One region of the Nocardioides sp. S5-5 genome, then DNA from elsewhere that is predicted to be linked to it. Evidence: riboswitches for the same ligand, from Rfam matches in the RefSeq annotation. Region 1 holds a riboswitch; the other holds the start of a gene.
What was found. A riboswitch is a leader RNA that binds a small molecule or an ion and turns the genes downstream of it on or off. The one in region 1 is predicted to bind cobalamin.

Region 1 (7,986 bases):
CCGCGGCGACCCGCTGGTTGACCGTGCCGAGCAGGTCGCGGAAGACCCGTGCCGAGCGGTGCTCCGGTACGACGCCCAGCCCGACCTCGTTGGTCACCAGCACCACCCGCTGGCCGGTGCCGCTGAGCGCGGCGAGCAGCCCGTCGAGGTGTCCGAGGACCTGGGCCTCGACGTCCTCGACCGGGGCCTCCCACAGCCCGGCGTCGTCGACGACGCCGGTGAGCCAGGTGCCGAGGCAGTCGACCAGGACCGGCTCGGCCGCGGCGCCGAGCACCCCGGCCACGTCGCGGGTCTCCTCGGTCGACCAGGTGGGGGGCCGACGGGCCCGGTGGGCGGCGATGCGGGCGGCCCAGTCGGCATCGTCGTACACCGGACCGGCGGCGACGTAGATGACGCTCGCGGCGTCGGCGAGCAGGGACTCGGCGTGCCGGGACTTGCCGGACCTCACCCCACCGGTGACCAGGACCCTCACGGCAGCGTGAAGGCGACCTTGCGGGCCGCGAGATCGGCGCTGGCCAGGGTGACCGTGACGTCCTCACCGAGCGGCAGCGGCTGCGCCGAGGTCACCGGCGCCTCGACACCGACCTCGGCGAGCATCACCACACCGGTGGTCGGCTCGTCGTCGCGGAGGCTGGTGACGACCCCGTCGAAGGTCTCGCCGACCCGGTCGGCCAGCACCGCGGCCTCGATCAGGTCGAGCACCGCGCGCTCGTAGGAGCCGGCCCGGCGCGCGGAGTCCTGCAGGATCTTGGGCAGCCCGGGCAGCGCACTCGCCACCCAGTCGGGGACGGGGGTGCCGGCGCAGATCGCGAGGCAGACCTCACCGGCGTACCGGTCGCCGAGGCGGCGCAACGGCGCGGTGACGTGGGCGTACTCGGCGGCGATCGCGCAGTGGCGGGTCTGCTCGGGGAGCTCGCCGTCGAAGGCGGCGTACCCGCTCCCGCGCAGCAGTCGGGTGCAGGCCACGACCATCGCCTGGTGCTGGGAGAGCGTCGGGTCGAGCGAGCGGACGAAGTCCGGGTAGTCCATCTCCTGCGGCCAGGAGATCCGCAGACCCTTCGCGACCCGGCGCAGCCGGGCGACGTCGCGCGGGTCGGCCGGCGGCAGGGTGCGCAGCATGCCGACCTTCGCGCCGACCATGAGCGAGGCCGCGCCCATGCCGGTCAGCAGGGAGATCTGGGCGTTCCACAGCTCGACGGGCAGCTGCTCGCGGAACACCAGCCGGAAGCTGCCGTCGGCCTCGTCGACCTCCTGCTCCGGCAACGGCAGCGAGATCCCGCCGCGCGCCACCTCCTGCTGCTCGCGCAGTCTCCCGATCTCGCGGAGCAGCTCGAGCACCTCCCCGGCGGTGCCGTCGTCGAGCGCCTGCTGGGCCTCGACGTACGACCACCGGGCACTCGAGCGCACCCGCGCCCGCTCGACGCGTACGTCGGTGGTCACGCCGTCCGCGTCGAGGCGGATCGTCCACAGCAGCGCCGGGCGGACCTGGTCGGGCAACAGCGAGGCCGCTGCCTCCGACAGCGCGGGCGGGTGGAGCGGGATCCGGGTGCCGGCGCCGTACAGCGTCTCGCCGCGCTCGTTGGCCTCCATGTCGACCGGGTCGCCCGGCCGCACGAAGGCGGCGACGTCGGCGATGGCGTAGTGGACGACGTACCCGTCGCCCTCGCGCTCGAGGTGGAGCGCCTGGTCGAGGTCCATCGAGCCCGCCGGATCGATGGTGAGGAACGGCAGGTCGGTGCGGTCCAGCTCGGGCAGCACGACGCCTGCCGCCGCGCGCTCGGCCGCGGCGACGACATCGGGCGGGAACTCCCCCGGGAGGTCGAGCTCCTTCGCGATCGCCGCGAGACCCTCCTGGATCTCCGGAGAGCTCGCCTTGACCCGGACCACGAGATTGCTCGGCATGTCGGTGACCTTATCGTTGGCCCCGTGCTGATCCTGCTGCCGCCGAGCGAGGGCAAGGCGGTCCCCCGGCGGGGCCGGCCGCTCGACCTCGCCGCGCTGTCCTCCCCCGCGCTCACCGACGCGCGCCGCGAGGTGCTCGACGCCCTGGTCACGCTGTGCCGGGAGGATCCGGCCAAGGCGGCCGAGGTGCTGGGCCTCTCGGCCGGCCAGGCGGACCTCGTCGACCGCAACGCGGACCTGACGTCCGCACCCACGGCACGTGCGGACCGGATCTACACCGGCGTCCTGTACGACGCCCTCGACGTCGGGTCCCTCTCGGCCGGAGCGAAGCGGCGCGCGACCTCGCGGCTCGCGGTCGCCTCCAGCCTGTTCGGCATGGTGCGGCTGGGCGACCGGATCCCGTCGTACCGGCTCTCCGGCGACGCCTCCCTGCCTGGGCTGGGTCCGGTCGCGGCGGTGTGGCGCGAGGCGCTGCCGGCCGTGATGACCGAGACGCTGGGTCGCGGGCTGCTGGTGGACCTGCGCTCGGGGATGTACGCGAGCTTCTGGAAGCCGGGCCCGGACCTGGCCAAGCGGGTCGCCACGGTGCGGGTGCTGCACGAGCACGACGGCACCCGCAAGGTGGTCAGCCACTTCAACAAGGCCACCAAGGGCCGGATCGTCCGGGCCCTGCTCGAGGACGGCGCCGACCCGCGCACGCCGGCTGCCTTCGCCGACACGCTCCGGGACCTCGGCTGGACCGTCGAGCTGGGTGCTCCGGGCAAGACCGGCACCCAGCTCGACGTGGTCGTCAGCGCGCTCTGAGCGTCACCAGCGCCCGGTGTCGCGCAGCGTACGGCGACCGGGGGCCAGGGCGTTGAAGAACCTCATCGAGCCCTTCTGCTCACCGGTGCGCGGGTCGGGGTAGAACGCGAGCACCGAGACCGCGGCGGGTGCGAGCTCCATCCGGAACAGCGTCTCCAGCGGCGCGTCGAGGGCGTGCGCGACCAGGGTCTTGATCGGTGTGACGTGGCTGACCAGGACCACGGTGCGCCCGGCGTGGGCCTCGAGCAGCCGCCTCAGCCCGGCCAGCACCCGCTCCCGGACCACGACGAACGACTCGCCGCCCGGCGGCGCGGCGGACATGTCGGCGAACCAGGCGTCCAGCCGCTCCCGGTCCCGCTCGGCGACCTCGGTGAAGCTCAGCCCGTCCCACTCGCCGAACTCCATCTCGGCGAAGGCCGGCTCCTCCTCGACACCGAGTCCCAGCGCGGACGCGACGATGTCGGCCGTCTCCCGGGTACGCCGCACCGGCGAGGCCACGACGACGTCGACGCTGTCCTTGAGCTCGGTGAGCCACGCGGCGACCTCGGCGGCCTGGGCCCGGCCCTCCTCCGAGAGCGGCGGGTTGTCGCCGCCGAGCCCGCCGGAGAAGCGGCGACCGGTGGTGTGCGGGGTGACGCCGTGGCGGACCAGCACGATCGTGGTCGGCTGGCCCGGCCCGGTCGCCGGCGAGGACGCCTCCTCGGCCGCCGACTCCGGCTCGTCGGGCACGCCGTCACCGGGCAGGCTCGAGACGCTGACGCCCGACCGCTTCCCGTCGAGCGCCTCGTTGGCGAGCCGGTCGGCGTGGGAGTTCTGGGCGCGCGGCACCCAGGTGTACGTCGTACCGGCGGGCGCGAGCTCGCGCGCCTCGGCCGCCAGCACGGCCATGTCGGCGTGCTTGATCCGCCAACGCCCGGACATCTGCTCGACGACCAGCTTGGAGTCCATCCGCACCTCGACGACCGCGCCCGGCGCGTGCGAGACGGCGAGCGCGAGGCCGGCGACCAGCCCGGAGTACTCCGCGACGTTGTTGGTCGCGACCCCCAGCGTGCGGGCGTCCTCGGCGATCACGGCGCCGGTCGCCGCGTCCCGCAGGACCGCGCCGTACGCCGCCGGCCCGGGGTTGCCGCGCGAGCCGCCGTCGGCCTCGACGACGACCCGCCCGGGCGCAGCGCTCACAGGCCGCTCTCGGAGGTGCGGACCAGGATCCGCTGGCACTCCTCGTGGCGCAGCACCGTCTCGGCGGGCGTCGCGCGGATCTCGGCGATCTCGCCGGCGTCGAGGGTGAGCTGGCAGCCGCTGCACTGCCGGGCTCGCAGGGCGCCGACACCGATCCCGCCCTTGCTGGCGCGCAGCTTCTCGTAGAGGGCGAGGAGGTCCTCGGGGATCGCCGCGACGATGGCGGCGCGGCCACCGGAGACGGACTCGATCTCGGCGTCCAGCGCGGCGACCTTCTCGTCGCGTGCCGTGGTGAGGGTGCCGAGCCGGCCGTCGAGGTCCTCGATCGCGGAGGTGAGCTCGGCGAGCGCGGACTGCGCCTCCTCGAGCTGCTCCATCACCTCGAGCTCCTCGTCCTCGAGCGTCGAGATCCGGCGCTCCAGCGACGCCAGCTCGTGCTGCATCCGCTCGAGCGCCTTGGGGTCGGCGATGGCGCCGGAGTCCATCCGGTCGCGGTCGCGGGTACGCCGGGCCTTGACCTGCTCCACGTCGGCGTCGGCCTTCACCTGGGCGACCGCGAGGTCGTCGACGACGATGCGCTGGTCGCGCAGCCGCCCGTCGACGTCGACCCGCTTGCCGAGCAGGTCCTTGATCTCCGCGGCCTCCGCCGGGTTGCCGCGCTGGTGGCGCAGCTGGTCGATCTGGGCGTCGAGGGCCTGCAGGTCGAGCAGGCGGAGCTGGGCGGCGGGGTCGGCGTTCACAGATGCATCCTCACAGGCGCATTGTCCAAGGATCGGTGCAGATCGCGCTCACCCGGGTCTCCACCGCGTCGCCGAGCGCCTCGCGAAGCAGCTGGTCGACCACCGGGAGCCAGGTCCACTCGGCCGCCCAGTGGGCCACGTCGACCAGCGCCGGGCCACCCTTCTCGAGGAACTCCGCCGCCGGGTGGTGGCGCAGGTCGCTGGTCACATAGACGTCGGCGCCCGACCCGGCGAGCCGGTCGAGCAGGAAGTCGCCGGCGCCCCCGCACACCGCGACCCGCCTCACCGGGCGCTCCGGGTCCCCGGCGACCCGGACGCCGTGCTGGGTCGGCGGCAGCGCCGCGGCCACCGCCTCGGCGAAGCCGGCCAGGGTGGTCGGCTCGACGCTGCCGACCCGCCCGGTGCCCACGCCGGCGAGCTGGGGATCGGCGAGCTCCACGACGTCGTACGCCGGCTCCTCGTAGGGATGGGCCGCCAGCATCGCGCGGACCACGGCCGCCCGGCGGGCGCGCGGCAGGACGACCTCGATCCGCACCTCCTCCACCGTCTCCAGCTCACCGACGGTCCCGATCATCGGCGTCGCGCCGTCGAGCGGGCGGAACCGGCCCTCGCCGGGTGCGCTGGTGAAGGAGGCGAAGTCGTAGTCGCCGATCTGGCCCGCTCCGGCCTCGGCGACGGCGGCCCGCACCGGTGCGGCCGCGTCGGCCGGGACGAAGACCGTGAGCTTGTCGCAGGGCTCGCCCGACGCGGGGATGATCGGCGCGAGGTCCTTGAGGCCGAGGGCGACCGCGAACGCCTCGGACACGCCCCCGACGGCCTGGTCGGCGTTGGTGTGGGCGGTCAGCAGCGCGCAGTCGGCCTTCGCCAGCGTGTGCAGGGTGCGGCCCTTCGGGGTGGTCGCCGCGACGCCGTGGACGCCCTTGAGGAAGAGCGGGTGGTGGACCAGCAGCAGGTCGGCCTTCCAGTCCGCGGCCTCCGCCGCGACCTCGGGAGTGGGGTCGACCGCCAGCAGCACCTTCTTCACGGGCTGCTCGGGGTCGCCGTACACGAGCCCGACGGCGTCCCAGCTGTCGGCCGTCGCGGGCGGGTACCAGCCGTGGACCAGGTCGACGACGTCCTTGAGCGAGGGCATGGCGGTCAGGCTACCGAGAGGGCCGCGGCGGGCGGTTGCTATGGTGCCGGTGCCAGCGAAGGGAACCCGGTGCGAGTCCGGGACTGACGCGCAGCGGTGTGGGTGACGGCCGGAGCACGATGTCACTGGACCTCCCGGGGTCTGGGAAGACGCTCCGAACCGGATGATCCCGAGTCCGAAGACCTGCTGGCCCTTGCGGCCCGACCGTCGCGAGGTCGATGTGGGGCGATCGCGAGGAGCCCCGGCCTCGAAGGACTCCGTCACTTGGCGCACATGGCCCGCAGCCGCCCCGACCGGTGCCCCGGCGTGGTCCACCCGTGGCCGGCCGACGACGGCGGCCTGGTGCGGATCCGGGTGCCCGGCGGCCGGGTGCCGGTCTCGGCGCTGAGGGCGTTGGCCGCCGTCGCCGAGGAGTACGGCGACGGCCGGGTCCGGGTCACCGGCCGCGCCAACCTCCAGGTCCGCGCCATGCCCCTGACCTCGTCCGGCCTGCTGGCCGGCCCCGCGCTGGCCGCCCTCGAGCGGACCGGCCTGCTGCCGTCCCGCTCCCACGACCGGGTCCGCAACGTGCTGGTCTCGCCGCAGACCGGGCTGGCCGGCGGCCGCGCCGACCTGCGCCCGGTGCTCGCCGCGCTCGACGCGCTGCTGCTCGCCGACGCCGCGCTGGCCGGGCTGCCGGGCCGCTTCCTGTTCACCCTCGACGACGGCCGCGGCGACCTCGCCGACAAGCACCTCGACCTCGGCCTGGTCGCGCTGGACGCCGGCACCGCGCAGCTGCGGGTCGGCGTGTGCTGGGGCGAGATCGGGGCTCTGGCCGACGCGCCCGCCGCCCTGGTCACGCTGGCCCGGGCGTTCCTGGCCGCCCGCGGCACCGGACCCGACGCGCCGTGGCACGTCCCCGAGCTGTCCGTCCCGCTCACCGCGCCCGCGCCCGCCGCCACCGGCGCCACCGTCGCGACCGGCCCGCTCCCGTTCGGCCCGGTCGCGGGCGGTCGGCATGTCGCCGTACCCGACGACGGGCTGGACGCCCCGACCATCGCGGCCTGGGCCGCACCGACCGTGATCGTCACGCCGTGGCACGGCGTACTCGTCCCCGAGGAAGCTGAATGACCGACCCCACCGCTCCGCCGCGCCGCTACGACTACATCGCCGACGGGCCGGCGATCTACGTCGACTCGTTCGCGACCATCCGCCGCGAGTCGGACCTGTCCGGGGTCCCCGCCGAGGCGGAGAGGGTCGCGGTCCGGATGATCCACGGCAGCGGGCAGACCGACCTGGTGCGAGATCTGGTCGTCCATCCGCGGCTGGTGCCCGCCGCCCGGGCCGCGCTGAACGCCGGCGCGCCGATCCTGTGCGACGCCCGGATGGTCGCCATGGGCATCACCGCCGGCCGGCTGCCCGCCGACAACCCGGTGCACTGCTTCCTCACCGACGAGCGGGTCCCCGCGCTGGCGCGGGCGTGGTCGACGACCCGCACCGCGGCCGCCGTATCGCTGTGGGAGCCGCTCCTCGACGGCGCCGTCGTCGCGATCGGCAACGCACCCACCGCGCTCTTCCACCTGCTGGAGATGGTCCTCGCCGGTGGCCCCCGTCCGGCCGCGATCGTCGGCTGCCCCGTCGGGTTCATCGGCGCGGCCGAGTCCAAGGACGCGCTCGCGTCGTTCCCCGTGGACCACGGCATCGACATCCCGTTCGTCACCGTCCGGGGCCGCCGCGGCGGCTCGGCCATGGCGTCCTCGGCGGTCAACGCGCTGGCCCAGGAGGAGGAGTGACCGGGCGCTTCCACGTCGTCGGCATCGGCCCCGGCGACCCCGAGCTGATCACCCGCAAGGCCGAGCGCCTCATCGGCGCGGCCCCGGTCGTCGCCTTCCACGCCGGGGTGCGCAAGGAGTCGCACGCCCGCCGGATCGCCGCCGATCTCATCCCCGCCGACGCGATCGAGGAGGAGCTGCGCTACCCCGTCACCACCGGGACGACCGACCACCCGGGCGGGTACGTCGGCGCGCTGGCCGCCTTCTACGACGAGTGCGAGGCCCGGCTCGCCGCCCATCTCGACGCCGGCCGCGACGTCGTCCTGCTCGCCGAGGGCGACCCGCTGTTCTACGGCTCGTCGATGTACCTCGTCGACCGGCTCCGCGACCGGTTCCCCGTCGAGGTGGTGCCCGGCATCCCGGCCTTCGCCGCCGCCACCGCCACCGTCCCGGCGCCCCTGGTCCGGCAGACCGACGT
Region 2 (7,986 bases), 2.0 Mb from region 1:
GCGCAGGTAGTAGGTCGTCTTCAGCCCGCTCTTCCAGGCGAACGCGTACATCGAGGACAGCTTCCCGATCGTCGGCGCGGCCATGAAGAGGTTGAGCGACTGGGCCTGGTCGACGAATCCCTGTCGCTCGGCCGCCATCTCGATCAGCGCCTTCTGCGGCAGCTCCCAGGCGGTCCGGAACAGCAGCCGTACGTCGTCGGGCAGCTGCGCGATCCCCTGGACCGAGCCCTCGGCGCGCTTGATCTGCTCACGCACCTCGGCGGTCCACAGCCCGCGCGTCTTGAGCTCGCGCACCAGCGCGGAGTTGACCTGCAAGAACTCGCCCGACAGCGTCTCGCGCTTGAACAGGTTCGAGACCTGCGGCTCGATGCACTCGTAGCAGCCGGCGATCGACGCGATCGTCGCCGTCGGTGCTATCGCGATCAGCAGCGAGTTGCGCAGCCCGTGCTCCGCGATCCGCTCCCTGAGCGCCGCCCACCGCTCGGGCTGGGTCAGGGTGGCTCCCCAGAGATCGGGGTGGAGGTCGCCGCGCGCGGCCCGCGTCTCGTCGTACGACGGGTGGGGGCCGTGCTCGGCGGCGAGCGCGCAGGACACCTCCAGCGCGGTCAGGTGGATCTCCTCCTGGATCCGCGTCGACAGCGCCTTCGCCTCGGGGGAGTCGAAGGGCAGTCGGAGCGCGAAGAACACGTCCTGCAGGCCCATCAGCCCCAGTCCGACCGGCCGCCACCGCGGGTTGGACGCGGCGGCCTGCGTGCTCGGGTAGTAGTTGATGTCGATGACCCGGTCGAGGAAGGGCACCGCCGTCCGCACGGTCGCACGCAGCTTGTCCCAGTCGACGTCGACGGCGCCGTGCCGGTCGGTCAGGTGCTGGCCGAGGTTGATCGAGCCCAGGTTGCACACCGCGGTCTCGCCGTCGGAGGAGACCTCGATGATCTCGGTGCACAGGTTCGACAGATGCACCACGGGCCTCCCCGCCCCGGGCGCGTCGGTCGTCTGGTTGCAGTGCCGGTTGGCGGCGTCCTTGAAGGTCATCCAGCCGTTGCCGGTCTGGGCGAGGGTCCGCATCATCTTGGCGTAGAGGTCGCGCGCCTTGACCTGGCGCACGTACCGGCCCTCCGCCTCGGCCCGCCGGTAGGCCGCGTCGAACGCGGAGCCCCACAGGTCCGGCAGCTCCGGCACCTCGTTCGGGTCGATCAGCGACCACGTCTCGTCGGCCTCGACCCGGCGCATGAACTCGTCGGGGATCCAGTTGGCCAGGTTGAGGTTGTGGGTACGACGGGCCTCCTCACCGGTGTTGTCCCGCAGCTCGAGGAACTCCTCGACGTCGGGGTGCCACGGCTCCAGGTAGACACAGGCGGCGCCCTTGCGGCGGCCGCCCTGGTTGACCGCCGCCACCGACGAGTCGAGGGTGCGCAGGAAGGGCACGATCCCGTTGGACTGACCGTTGGTGCCACGGATCAGCGCGCCGCGCGAGCGCACCCGGGAGAAGCCGATGCCGATGCCGCCGGCGAACTTCGAGAGCTGCGCGACCTGCGTGTAACGGCTGTAGATCGACTCCAGCTCGTCGCGCGGGCTGTCGACCAGGTAGCACGACGACATCTGCGTGTGCCGCGTGCCGGAGTTGAACAGCGTCGGGCTGCTCGGCAGGTAGGCCAGGCTCGACATCAGCCGGTAGAAGCCGATCGCCTCGGCCGGCGTACGGGACAGGCCGCAGGCGACGCGGAGCAGGAAGTACTGCGGCGTCTCGATCACCAGCCGCGCCGTGGGGTGGCGCAGCAGGTAGCGGTCGTAGACCGTGCGCAGGCCGAAGTACTCGAACCGACGGTCCGCATCCTCGTCGATCGCGAAGTCGAGCTTGCGGGCGTTGTCCTTCACGAACCGCGCCGTCTCGTCGCCGATCACGCCCTCGGCATGGCCCAGCGCGACCGACTGACTGAAGGAGGCCACGCCCTGGTTGCGGACCTCCTTGTCGATGTAGCCCGCCAACAGCCGGGCCGCGAGCTTCGAGTACGCCGGCTCCGCAGCCGTGAGCTCGGCCGCGGTCTGGATCGAGAGCCGGTCCAGCTCGGCGGTGGTCGCGCCGTCGTACAGGCCGCTGATGGTGCGGGTCGCGACCCGCATCGGGTCGACGTCGGGCAGGTCGGCGCTGACCCGGTCGACGGCGCGCACGATCTTGGTGACGTCGACGCGCTCGGTCTCGCCGTTGCGCTTGCGCACCGTCATGGTGGTGCGGGTGGGTGACTCGGTGACGGTCACGGTGTTCTCCCCTCGGAGTCTGGCTCGCGAGGGGACGACAGCGGGGCGGCGCCGACGCGCCTGCTCAGCCGTCGGCCTTCCCACGAGGCCTCGGACCACCGCACCCGGCGGGTGCGGCGCGCTGGCAGGTCTTCGGACTCGCGGGCGTCTCCTCGAAAGGAGTCCTACTGGCCGTCGCTTCCCAGGTCGCACATCGCGACCCAGTGCTGTGTGACGGCGGTCGTTCCCACTCACCGCTGCGGGGCAGTCCCGGACTTCCACCGGGTTCCCTCTTGCCTCCGCGCCCCTGGCTGGGGCGAGGAACCAGCTACGAGAACCACCATATGTAGGGGTCACCCAGATTCGTGGGACCTAGATCTGGTGTCGGCGCGTCGGCTGCGGCAGAGGTGAGATATCCCACCAAGAACGTCGGGCCGGTGCGTGCTAGCGTCCGCCTCGCCAGTCAACTCACACCCGTGAGCAGGGAACCCGGTGCGAATCCGGGACTGACGCGCAGCGGTGAGGGTGACGGGCGGGGCACTGAGCAATCAGGGCAAGCCACTGGACGCACGACGGTCCGGGAAGGCGCTCCGTCCGATCGATCCCGAGTCCGAAGACCTGCTGGCCGTGGATCTCGAGGGTCCGCGACACACCCGCACAACAGGCTTCGCGCAAGAGCCTCGGACTGAAAAGAGCGACCATGTCCTCGACCCGTCGTACCCGTTTCCTGGCTGCCCTCGCGGCGCTCCCCCTGCTCGCCGGATGCGCCGGCGCGCCGGAGGCCGAGAGCAAGGGACCGACCGCCACCGGCTTCCCCGTCAAGGCCGGCAGCTGTGGCTTCACCTCCACGATCAGCGCGCCGCCGGAGCGCGCGGTCACCATGAACCAGGGCGCCACCGAGGTGATGTTGGCCCTCGACCTGTCCGACCGGATGGCGGGGACGGCGTACCTCGACGACGCGGTGCCGGAGAAGTGGAAGGCGGCGTACGACGCCGTGCCGGTCCTCTCCAAGGAGTACCCCGACAGCGAGACCCTCCTCGAGGCCGAGCCGGACTTCGTCTACGGCTCCTACGCCAGCGCCTTCGGCGACGAGGCCGCCGGCCCGCAGGACGAGCTGGAGAAGCTCGGCGTCGGCTCCTTCCTCTCGCTCTTCGGCTGTGGCGAGAACAAGCCCAGCGCCGACGTCTCCTTCGACTCGGTGTGGGACGAGATCGAGACCGTGGCCGACGTGTTCGGCGTCCCGGAGCGGGCCGAGGCGCTGGAGGACGAGCAGGAGAAGGCGCTCGACGAGCTCGCCGCGAGCAAGCCGGGCGCGGGCCTCGACGTGTTCTGGTTCGACTCCGGCGACAAGGAGGCGTTCGCGGGCGCCGGTGAGGGCGGGCCGCAGCTGATCCTCGACGCGGTCGGCGCGACCAACATCTTCGCCGACATCGAGGGCGGCTGGGCGAACGTGAGCTGGGAGCGCGTCGTGCAGGCCGACCCGGATGTGATCGTGCTCGCCGACGCGAGCTGGTCGACGGCCGAGGACAAGATCGCGCTCCTGGAGAAGGACCCGGTGCTGAAGGGGCTGCGCGCCGTCCAGCAGAAGAAGTACGTCGTGCTGCCGTTCTCCGAGTCCACGCCCGGCGTCCGGCTCGCCGACGGCGCGGTGTCGGTCGGCACCCAGCTGGCCGAGCTCGGCTGATGCTGCAGGCGACCCGGCCGGCGCGGAGCCGGCCGGGGATCGGCCTGGCCATGGGCGCGGTGCTCGCGCTGGTGCTGGTGGGCACCGCCGTCGTGGCGGTCGGGGTCGGCTCGGTGCATGTGCCGGCGGCGGACGTCGTCGCCGTGGTGCTGCGTCGCCTCGGGGCGCCGGTCGACGGCGTCAGCGTGATCGACGACCGGATCGTGTGGCAGCTGCGGATGCCGCGGATCGTCGGGGCCGCGGCGACGGGTGCCGGGCTCGCCCTGGCCGGTGCCGTCCTCCAGTCGCTGACCCGCAACGACCTCGCCGACCCCTACCTGCTGGGCATCTCCGGCGGCGCCACCGTCGGCGCGGTCGCGGTGATCGTGCTCGGGACCAGCGTCGGGACCCTGGTCGGCGGCGCCGCCCTGGGCGCGGCGGCGTTCGCCACCGCGATCCTCGCGCTGGTGCTCGTGCTCGCCCTGGCCACCGGACGCAACGGCGACCTGCCGCCCGCGCGGACCGTGCTCGCGGGAGTCGCGGTCGGGCAGCTGTGCGCGGCGTTCACGTCGTTCGCGGTGATGATGAGCGGCGACCACGACGCCGCCCGCCGGGTGCTCGCCTGGACCATGGGCTCGCTCGCCGGCGTCCGGTGGCTCGGGGCGGGCGTGCTGGTCACGGTCGCACTCGTCGCGCTGGTGCTGGTCGTGGCCCATGCGGCGGACCTGGACGCGTTCGCGTTCGGGGACGCGTCGGCCGCCTCGCTGGGCGTGTCGATCCGGCGCACCCGCTGGGTGCTGCTCATCGGTACGGCGCTGCTCACCGCCTGCCTGGTCGCCTACACCGGCGCGATCGGGTTCGTCGGACTGGTCGTGCCGCACGTCGTACGACTGGTCTGCGGGCCACTGCATCGCCGGCTGCTGCCGCTGAGCGCGCTCGCCGGCGCGGTGCTGATGATCTGGGCCGACACGGCGGCGCGCTCCCTGATCGAGGGCCAGGAGATCCCGATCGGGGTCGTCACGGCGGTGCTCGGGGCGCCCGTGTTCGGCTACCTGCTGCGGCGTGAGTCGAGGACCCGATGAGGCTGACGGTCGAGGGCGTCTCGTGGGGTGTGCGGACCCGGGCGATCCTCCACGACGTCACCCTGGGCTGCGCGCCGGGCACCGTCACCGGGCTGCTCGGCCCCAACGGCTCGGGCAAGACCACGCTGCTGCACGTGCTGGCCGGGCTGCGCCGGCCGGCCACCGGTTCGGTCCGGCTCGGCGAGGAGGACCTGCACGCGCTGCCCGCCCGGGTCCGGGCCCGGCGGGTCGCCGTCCTGGAGCAGCACGCGTCGACGTCCCTGCCGCTGACCGCGCGCCAGGTGGTCGAGCTGGGCCGGATCCCGCACCGCGGCCGCTGGCCCGCCGCTCGCGCCGAGGGGGCCGGCGAGGTCGCGGAGGCGATGCGCCTCGCGGCGGTCGGCCACCTCGCCGACCGCGACTGGCACACGCTGTCCGGCGGCGAGCGCCAGCGGGTCCAGCTGGCCCGGGCACTCACCCAGCAGCCGGACCTGCTGGTCCTCGACGAGCCGACCAACCACCTCGACCTGGCCCACCAGATCGACCTGCTCGCCACCGTCCGCGCGCTCGGCCTGACCACGGTCGCCGCGCTGCACGACCTCGACCTGGCCGCGGCGTTCTGCGACCGGCTGGTGGTGCTGCGCGAGGGCCGTGTGGTCGCCACGGGCGCGCCGGCCGAGGTGCTGACCGCCGGCCTGGTCCGCGACGTGTACGGCGTCGAGACCACTGTCGGGCGACACGACCACTCCGGGCGGCTGCACGTGGTCTGGCACGACGAGCGGGTGGCGCGGTGAGCCGCGCGGTGGTGCTGGTCCCGCTCGGTGTCGAGGCCGCGCGGCACGCCGACGAGCTGGCCGACGTGGCGGCCACGACCGGCGCCACCCTCGCCTTCCTGCAGGCCGGGACCCCGAGCGTGACCGACGAGCTGGAGCGCCTCGCCGGGCTCGGCGTACGGGAGGTCGAGCTGGTCGGCCTCGGCCTGGGTGCGCCGACGGCGCGGTCCTGGCTGCGCCGGGTGGCCGGGCACTGGCGGCGTGGCCGACCCGAGGTGCAGGTGGTCGTCAGCGGGCGGGCGATCACCGGCGAGGAGGCGCCGCTGACCTCGCCGGCGTGGGAGTCCGTGCCCGGGCACGCCCGGCAGGTGCTGGTCTGCCGCGGACCGCGCTGCTCGGCCCGCGGCTCGGCCGCCACCTCCGCCGCGCTCGACGCGGAGCTGCGGGCCCGCGGGCTCGGCGACGACGACGTGCTCGTCACCCAGACCGGCTGCCTGTTCCCCTGCAACCAGGCGCCGGTGGTGGTCGTCCACCCCGACGACAGCTGGTACGGCGGCGTCGACCCGGCCCGGGTCCGCACGATCGTCGCGGACCACCTGGTCGACGGGGCCCCGCTCCCCGACCGGCTGCCGCGCGCGGGGCTCTAGCTAGTGTGTCGCGACCCGGGCCAGCACCTCCGGGTCGGTCCAGGTGTCGACCCCGACGATCCGGCCACCGGCGACCGCGAACGCCATCACGCTGAACAGCTCGTCGCGCAGCGTGACGACCGCACCGGCCCGGCCGTCGACGAGGACCGGATGCACGATCCGGCCGGGGTGGGCGAACATCAGCGCGTTGCGGGCGATGGTCTCGGCGCCCTGGTAGGTCACGATGCCGCCGCGCAGGACGCCGAGGTCGGAGTGGAGCACCACGTCGGGGGCGAGGACGCCGACCAGGCGCTCGAGGTCGCCGGCGTGGGCGGCCGCGAAGAAGGCGTCGACGACCTCGCGCTGGCGGGCCGGGCTGTCGGGACGGACCAGGTCGCTGCCACGGACCCGGCGCCGCGCCCGGCTGGCGAGCTGGCGGGTCGCGGCGGGCGTGCGCTCGACGATCGGCGCGATCTCGTCGAACGCGACCCCGAACAGGTCATGGAGCACGAACGCGATCCGCTCGGCGGGCGCCAGCTGGTCGAGGACGACCAGCAGCGCCAGGCCGACCGAGTCGGCGAGCAGCGCCTGCTCCTCGGGCAGCGCGCCGTCGTACGCCGTCACGACGGGGTCGGGCAGCCGCTCGACCCGCTCCTCCAGGGAGTCCTCGCGCCGGGTCGCGCGGGCGCGCAGGGTGTTGAGGGCGATCCGGCCGACGACGGTGGTGAGCCAGCCGCCGAGGTTGTCGATCTCGGCCGCGTCGGTGCGGTGCAGCCGCAGCCAGGCCTCCTGGACCGCGTCCTCCGCCTCGGTGGCCGAGCCGAGCACACGGAACGCGACCGTGTTCAGGTGGCGGCGGTGCTGCTCGAAGGCGGCGGCCACGGTGACGTCGTCGTTCACGGGTGGGTCCTCTCCTCGGGGTCGCCTCTCTGACCCGCGGCGGGCCGTCGATGTGACAGTCCCCCATCTTCTCGCGGATCTCCTCGGCGATCCGGTCACACTCCGGCGCCGCCGCGGGTCAGGGAGAGCGAACACCCCACCCGATCCGAAGGAGAACGCGATGACCACCATCGAACCCCGCATGGCCAACCCGGCCCAGGTCCTGCCCGACGCCTTCAAGGGCATCGGCAGCCTGCTCACCGCCATCGCCAAGGGCGGCCTGCCCACCACCACCCTCGAGCTGGTCGCCCTGCGGGCCAGCCAGCTCAACGGCTGCAGCGCCTGCGTCCAGGGCCACCTCGAGACGCTGCAGTCCGCCGGCGAGGCGGTGGACCGCATCGTCGGCGTGGCGGCGTGGGGCGAGTCGCCGTACTACGACGAGGCCGAGCGCGCCGCCCTCGCCCTCACCGACGCCCTCACCCGGCTCGCCGACAGCCACGACCCGGTCCCGGACGAGCTGTGGCGCGAGGTCAACCGGCACTACGACGAGAGGCAGGTGTCCGCGCTGCTGCTGCAGATCGCCACGCTCAACCTGTTCAACCGGGTCAACGTCGCGGTCCGGGAGCGGGCGGACGCGCCGAGCTGGAAGCAGGCCGGCTGAGTCGGAGACACCGCGCAACAGGCGGACTGGGGAGACACGGCCTAGTGTCGTCCCATGAACCTCGTCGTGTGGATCGTCACCGGCCTGC

Region 2: linked by a shared signal. The riboswitch ahead of ACUP6Y_RS23750 (ABC transporter substrate-binding protein) and the one ahead of ACUP6Y_RS09170 (nitrite reductase) in region 1 are both predicted to bind cobalamin.

What each region holds. Positions count from the first base shown of each region.
Region 1 is NZ_CP199913.1:1,943,956-1,951,941, reverse strand. It holds gene cobU (bifunctional adenosylcobinamide kinase/adenosylcobinamide-phosphate guanylyltransferase) at 1-472, opposite strand, end outside; gene ACUP6Y_RS09195 (RNB domain-containing ribonuclease) at 469-1,902, opposite strand; gene yaaA (peroxide stress protein YaaA) at 1,927-2,706, shown strand; gene ACUP6Y_RS09185 (bifunctional RNase H/acid phosphatase) at 2,710-3,885, opposite strand; gene ACUP6Y_RS09180 (zinc ribbon domain-containing protein) at 3,882-4,625, opposite strand; gene ACUP6Y_RS09175 (Nif3-like dinuclear metal center hexameric protein) at 4,636-5,757, opposite strand; cobalamin riboswitch at 5,794-5,962, shown strand; gene ACUP6Y_RS09170 (nitrite reductase) at 6,031-6,867, shown strand; gene ACUP6Y_RS09165 (precorrin-8X methylmutase) at 6,864-7,529, shown strand; gene cobJ (precorrin-3B C(17)-methyltransferase) at 7,526-7,986, shown strand, end outside.
Region 2 is NZ_CP199913.1:4,905,428-4,913,413, forward strand. It holds gene ACUP6Y_RS23745 (ribonucleoside-diphosphate reductase subunit alpha) at 1-2,256, opposite strand, end outside; cobalamin riboswitch at 2,363-2,579, opposite strand; cobalamin riboswitch at 2,679-2,873, shown strand; gene ACUP6Y_RS23750 (ABC transporter substrate-binding protein) at 2,936-3,919, shown strand; gene ACUP6Y_RS23755 (iron chelate uptake ABC transporter family permease subunit) at 3,919-4,980, shown strand; gene ACUP6Y_RS23760 (ABC transporter ATP-binding protein) at 4,977-5,753, shown strand; gene ACUP6Y_RS23765 ((2Fe-2S) ferredoxin domain-containing protein) at 5,750-6,379, shown strand; gene ACUP6Y_RS23770 (sigma-70 family RNA polymerase sigma factor) at 6,380-7,258, opposite strand; gene ACUP6Y_RS23775 (carboxymuconolactone decarboxylase family protein) at 7,419-7,898, shown strand; gene ACUP6Y_RS23780 (DoxX family protein) at 7,953-7,986, shown strand, end outside.